Methylosinus sp. H3A: one gene and its partner. The protein of the gene in region 1 interacts with the protein of each later gene in a pairwise test. Links are inferred from orthologs where the notes say so. Each region holds a gene or a part of one and is shown in the gene's direction. Other genes may lie near its edges.

Region 1 (3,198 bases):
CCGCCGAAAACATGCAGGCCGACATCGAGCGGCGCGCGGTCGAATGGTCGAAAGCTCGCGCAAATTCGGACATCGGCACCGAGTAGATCGAGCGTCATCCGCAGCAGCTCCGGATGCTCGAACACATCCACGGGCGTGCCGTTCATTTTTTTCAGCTCTTCGAGCAGGGCGTCGTCGGTTTGCAGTCGCGCGAGCCTTTCTTCGTTGCGTCGGGTCGGCGCCGCGCAGCAGGCGAGAAGGAGCGCTCTCGCGCTCCGCTCGCGGCGGTCGCGCAAACGATGCGCGCAGCCATAGGCGAGCAGCGCCCCCATGCTGTGTCCGAAGAAGGCGTAATTCGCAGGAAGCGCGCCCGAGAGCTCGTCGCTCAGACGATCGACCAGCGTCTCGTAATCATCGATCAGCCGCTCCGTGATTCGCGAGCCGCGTCCGGGAAGCTCGACCGGCTCGACGTTTATCCAATCGGGCAGACGCTTGCGCCAGCGGATATAGGTCGTGGCGCTGGCTCCGGCGCAGGGGAAGCAGAAAAGCGTCAAAGGTTTGGAGTCGCAGAACATGGGCGATCTGGTCCTGTCGTCTCGCCTCTGACGGAGGGGCGCGCCGGGCTCGCGCCCCCGGGATGATTCGGGCGCGCGCCACGACGGCGCCGCGCCGAGAGAACGAAAGCCATGCCGAAGAAGACGTTTCGGCGGGGCCGAACGCGTCAAAAAAGCGCGGGCCTCGGCCGGAGACCGGCGCCGCGCGGAAAAGGCGTTGCGGAGCGATGCGCCTTCGGCCACCATCGCGCCATGCCGCTCGGACCCTATCCGCCCGAACTTCTGACCACCGCGCAAATGGCCCGCGCCGATCGCCTCACCATAGAGAGCGGCGTCGCCGGCATGGCGCTGATGGAGAAGGCCGCCGCCGCCATCGCCGCCGCGGCCACCGCCTTTCTGGTGAAAACGGCCGGGCGGCGGGTGCTGGTGCTCTGCGGTCCGGGCAATAATGGCGGCGACGGCTATGTCGCCGCGCGCATATTGCGCAGCCAGCGCTTCAAAGTGCGCGTCGCCGCCCTCGCGCCGCCCGACACTCTGCGCGGCGACGCGCGTGAGGCGGCGGCGAGCTGGGACGGCCGCGTCGAGGATGCGGTCACCTGCGATTTTCAGGGCGTCGACCTCGTCATAGACGCGCTGTTCGGCACCGGCCTCGCGCGCGATCTAGACGGCCCCGCGGCCGATCTGATTCGGCGCCTCAACGCCTGGCGCGAGGAGACGAAGCAGAAGATCATCGCCATCGACATTCCCTCCGGCGTCGATGGCACGAGCGGCGCCATTCGCGGCGTCGCGGTGCAGGCCGATTCGACGGTCACCTTCTTCCGCCTCAAATGCGGTCATCTGCTGCTGCCGGGTCGGCTGCGCTGCGGAACCATCTCCTGCGCCCATATCGGCATCAGGTCGAATGTGCTGGAGAAAATCCAGCCGCAGACTTTCGTCAACGAGCCGGCCGCCTGGCGCGACGCTCTGCGCCTGCCGAGCGTCGAGGGCCATAAATATGCGCGCGGCCATGCGGTGGTCGTCTCCGGCGGCGCCGCGCATACGGGGGCGGCGCGGCTCTCCGCGCTGGCGGCGCTGCGCGGCGGCGCCGGGCTCGTCACTCTGGCGACGCCGCAGGAGGCCTTCGCGGTCAATGCGCCGGCGCTGACCTCGGTGATGCTGCGAGTCGCCGACGGACCCGCCGGTCTATCCGCCCTTCTCGAGGACAAGCGCAAGAATGTCGTCGCTCTGGGGCCTGGCCTCGGCGTCGGCGAGGCGAGCTGCGCTCTGGTCGAGACCGCGCTCGCCCCATCCGCCGAGCGCCGCGCCGTGGTGCTCGACGCCGATGCGTTGACGAGCTTCGCGCTCGCGCCGGACCGCCTGCGCGAAGCGATTCGCACGGCGCCCGGACCCGTGACGCTGACGCCGCATGGCGGCGAATTCGCGCGGCTCTTTCACGGCCAGCGCTGGGAGAAGACGATCAGCGGCGCGCCCATCTCCAAACTCGAGCGCACGCGTGACGCCGCGCGCGACATAGGCGCGGTCGTCGTGCTCAAAGGGCCGGACACGGTCGTCGCCGCGCCGGACGGGCGGGCCTCCATCACGCCGGCGGCCTCGCCCTGGCTCGCCACGGCCGGCTCCGGCGACGTTCTCACGGGAATTGTCGCCGGACTGCTGGCGCAAGGTATGGAGCCCTTCGCAGCCGCCTCCTGCGCGGTCTGGATGCACGCCGCGGCAGCGGATGACTTCGGCCCGGGCCTCATCGCCGACGACATCATCGACCGTTTGCCGGCGGCGTGGCGTCGGCTCGTTGCGATCTGATTCTTGCCCGCTTCATCCGCTCCTGACGCATCGACTCTTGGAAGGCGCCGTAAGGGATTGCGCCGAATTGACGCCGCCGCGGCGCGCCTCGATCATGATCCGAACGATTTCATTTCGGATATTTCGATGCTTTCATTGCCGACATGGCGAGGACGCCGGATGCGCAGGACATTCGGCGGACATGAATATCGGACGGGCCAAGCTGACGTAGACATACCGCGTTCGACCCTCCCATTTCTCCTCGCGCCGACAATCGTCGCGCGCCTCTTTTCATCTGACGGTTGCGGCAATGCGGCTCGGCTCTTTGTGAAAGCCGCGGAGCCGTATGACCGAGGTCGTCGACGATGGCGGCATTTCGGCGAAGCGATTTGCGGAGTCGCGCGATGAGCCACGCCATTGCCGAGCGGAGCGCTTCGGCAGACGCCTCGGTGCCGGCGACGCGGCATTGGCCCGAGATCGACGGGCTGCGAACGATCGCGGTCGTCTCCGTTCTCCTGTTTCATCTCGACCATCGTCTTCTCGAAGGCGGCTTCGTGGGCGTCGACGTGTTCTTCGTCATATCGGGATTTCTGATCACGACGCTTCTCGTCGGCGAGATGGACGAAGGGCGATTCCGCATTCTAGACTTCTATCGGCGTCGCGTCGCACGAATCGCGCCAGCCGCGCTTTTCGTCGTCGCAGGCAGCATTCTCGTCGGCGCCTTCGTCTATTCGGCGCAGGATTTCGCCTCGCTCGGCGCAAATAGCCTCGCCGCGGTGCTCGTCGTCGTCAATCTGAAGCTTCTCATGCAGGGCGACTACTTTGTGACGTCGTCCGACGCACAGCCGCTCCTGCATTTCTGGTCGCTAGCGGTAGAGGAGCAGTTTTA
Region 2 (3,195 bases), 100 kb from region 1 along the record:
CCAGACGCGCGCGCTCCACGACTATGAGACGCGCGGCGACGAGAATCGTCTCATCGAGCTGTGGCGGGAGACGATCGCCGCGTCGGATAGGGAGGACGCGTCGCCGTCCATTCCCGCCTGAGCCTCAACGCACGCCAGGGCAAACACAGCGCAGTCTGCGGCGACGAGCAGACGAATTTTCGCCGAATTGTCGGTCTAGGCAGTCGGCGGCGGCGATCAGGCGCGCAGCGGGCGTCTTCGAAGGACGAGCAAGCCCTCGCCCATTCGCCCTGCGGTCCGGGGCGCCGTCCTTGACAGGGCCGGCGAGGCCGGCGCATCTGTCGCCCGCCTCCGGCGCGCCCGGATCGATCCACCCGAGACACGGGACTCCATGCTCGCGACGCGCGCCCCCGCCAAGATCAATTTGACCCTTCACATTCTCGGCCGCCGGGCCGACGGCTATCACGAGCTCGAGAGCCTCGTCGCCTTCTCCGGAGCCGGCGACGCCCTGCATCTCGCGCCGGGAGAGACGCTTTCGCTCGCCGTCGACGGCCCCACCGCCGCCGCCGCTGGCGCGGAGGCCGACAATCTCGTGCTGCGCGCCGCCCATCGTCTCGCCGAGCGCGTCCCCGGTCTGCGCCTCGGAGCGTTCCATCTCACCAAATATCTGCCGGTCGCGGCCGGCGTAGGCGGCGGCTCCTCGGACGCCGCCGCGGCGCTGCGCCTGCTGGCCGAGGCCAATGGAATCTCCATCGACGATCCCCGTCTGCTCGAGGCCGCCCGCGCCACCGGCTCCGACGTGCCCGTCTGCCTCTCGCCCCGCGCGCGCTACATGCTCGGCCGGGGCGAGACGATCGGCGAGCCGCTCGGCCTGCCGCCGCTCCCCGCCGTGCTGATCAACCCCGGCGCGCCGGTGGAGACGCGCGGCGTCTTCGCCCGCCTCGACCTCGCTGCGGGCGAGACGACGGGCGCCGCGCCTCACCCCGACATTTCCGCAGCGCTCGGCACGGAAGGGATAGCGGCTGCGCTGCGCAGAGGCCGCAACGATATGGAAGACGCCGCCTGCGTTGAGGCGCCGGTCATCGTCGACGCGCTCGCGGTGCTGTCGGCCGCCAAAGGCTGCCGGCTCGCCCGAATGTCCGGCTCCGGCGCGACCTGCTTCGCTCTGTTCTCGACCCGCCAGGCGGCCGCCCGCGCCGCCGCCGTCATCCGCCGCCAGCATAAGGGCTGGTGGGTGAAGACCGCGGTGCTGCGATGAGCCGCCCGCCCGCCGGCAAGGACCGCGACCACCAGAGCCGCGATGGGAAAGACCGCGGCCGCCGCCCTCCCCCGCGCCAGACTGCGAGCGAGGAGGCGCCCTTCCGCCGTCCCGCCGGCGATATCGTCGTGCTCTATGGCGCCCATGCGGTGCGCGAGGCGCTCGTCGCCGGAAGGCGCAAATTGCTGACGCTCTATGCGACGGAAGGCGCCGCCGAGCGCATCGCGCCGCTCGCCGCCGCCGCCGGCCTCACGCCGAAGATCGTCGATGCGCGGGCGCTGTCGCAGCGACTCGGCGAGGAGAGCGTGCATCAGGGATTGATGCTCGAGGCGCGCCCCCTGCCCGAGGCGGATATCGCCGACATAGAGCCGAAAAGCGGCCTGGTTCTGGTCCTCGATCAAGTGACCGATCCGCATAATGTCGGCGCCATACTGCGCACGGCGGCGGCCTTCGCTGTCGACGCGCTGGTCGTGACCGAGCGCCACAGTCCGGATTTCACCGGCGTCCTCGCCAAAGCGGCCTCGGGCGCGCTCGAGCATGTGACGATCGTCTCCGTCGTCAATCTCGCCCGCGCGCTCGAGCAATTGGCCGCGCGCGATTTTCTGATCGTCGGACTCGATTCGGAGGGGCCGCAGCCGCTGGAGGCGAACCCTCTGCGCAGGCCGCTGGCGCTGGTGCTCGGCGCCGAAGGCAAAGGCCTGCGGCGCCTCACGCGCGAGCGCTGCGATCTCTTGGCGCGGCTCGACATGCCGGGGCCGATCAAGAGCCTCAATGTCTCCAACGCCTGCGCCGCCGCGCTGATGGCGCTGCGCCTGCGGCTCGGGTGAGCCTTTAGAACGCCTCCGCTTGCCGATTCGAGATGCGGTTCGATGTAGGGCTTCTCGAGGGGGCGGATCGATTTCCGGCGAGAGGAGACACGCCATGCGCAAGTCCGCGCTCTATTGGACGAGCCTCGTTCTGATTCTCGGCGGCGCGGCGGCGATCGCCGAGCAGCCGACTCAGAGCGGACGCACATCCGGCCCCGCCGTCGGACAGAATGTGACGCCGAGCACGGTGACGCAAAAATCCTTCGAAGGCCGCTCCGGCTTCATCGACCAGAACGAGGCCTTGGCCCTGGACGCGAGCGCGCTCGCCGCCGGCGCGCCGGGCGTGGAGGGCAAGTCGGGCGCACAGAGCGGCCCCGCCCCGCGCGGCCGTGGGACGACGTCGAAATTCGTCTATTAGATCGCGCCCGCTTCGTCGCGCAGCCAGAGGACGAAGCGCTTGGCGATCGGATAACTCTCCGATTGCGGATCGATATAGGCGATATGGCGCGGCCCTGCCGCGACGATCTGCGGGAAAGGCGCCGCGAGCAGCCCCTCGGCGGCGACTTTGCCGCCGGTCAATTCGATCGGCCCGACAGTGATCCCCTGGCCATTGAGAACCGCCATGATCGCCGTATGAAAATGCCCGAAGCGGCGCTCGCGCCACTTCTGCAGCGGCGGCAGGCCGGCGATCTCGAGCCATCGCTCGATCTCGCCTGGCCGCGTGTCGCTGACGGCGAATGTCTCGCCCATCAAGGCCGCGGCGCCGCGCGCGGCGAGCGACACGGCACGATCGCGCGTCGTCAATAGAGTGAGGCTCTCCTGTAGAACAGGAGAGCCTTCCCAATTGCCGATCTGCTCTGCGCCGCGCATGATCGCGACATCGAAGAAGGACGAAGCGGGATCTTCTCCGGTCTGCCGCGTCTGCACATGCACGTCCACGTCCGGATTTTGCGCGTAGAATTGTTCGAGCCTCGGCACCAGCCAATACATTGCGAAAGACGCATGAGCGAAAACCTTGAGACGCCGCCGCGCGGTCTTGACGCGCCCCAGAGCCGCGTCCATCCGCTCGAAGCAATCGGTGACGACGGCGACGAATTGGCGCGTTTCATCGAGTGGCCGCAGGCGTCCACGATCGCGCTCGAACAAGGCGCG

Evidence for each region.
Region 2: the proteins of IY145_RS16840 (region 1) and rlmB interact in binary tests that used the Escherichia coli proteins (3 or more experiments, as listed by UniProt). The link is inferred for Methylosinus sp. H3A from one-to-one orthologs.

Annotation. Positions count from the first base shown.
Region 1 is NZ_JADNQW010000005.1:2,978,053-2,981,250, forward strand. Bases 63-3,057 are described here. They hold IY145_RS16840 (NAD(P)H-hydrate dehydratase), read left to right. Parts: upstream 63-785; coding sequence 786-2,330; downstream 2,331-3,057. Other genes in these bases: IY145_RS16835 (thioesterase II family protein), read right to left, coding at 63-554; IY145_RS16845 (acyltransferase family protein), read left to right, coding at 2,714-3,057. In the rest of the region: more of IY145_RS16835, read right to left, coding at 1-62; more of IY145_RS16845, read left to right, coding at 3,058-3,198. UniProt on the Escherichia coli protein: Bifunctional enzyme that catalyzes the epimerization of the S- and R-forms of NAD(P)HX and the dehydration of the S-form of NAD(P)HX at the expense of ADP, which is converted to AMP.
Region 2 is NZ_JADNQW010000005.1:3,078,656-3,081,850, reverse strand. What follows is about bases 157-3,148. They hold rlmB (23S rRNA (guanosine(2251)-2'-O)-methyltransferase RlmB), read left to right. Parts: upstream 157-1,233; coding sequence 1,234-2,064; downstream 2,065-3,148. Other genes in these bases: IY145_RS17245 (LysR substrate-binding domain-containing protein), read right to left, coding at 2,458-3,148; IY145_RS17250 (hypothetical protein), read left to right, coding at 2,159-2,461; IY145_RS17260 (4-(cytidine 5'-diphospho)-2-C-methyl-D-erythritol kinase), read left to right, coding at 371-1,237. Outside these bases: IY145_RS17265 (SAV_2336 N-terminal domain-related protein), read left to right, coding at 1-121; more of IY145_RS17245, read right to left, coding at 3,149-3,195. UniProt on the Escherichia coli protein: Specifically methylates the ribose of guanosine 2251 in 23S rRNA.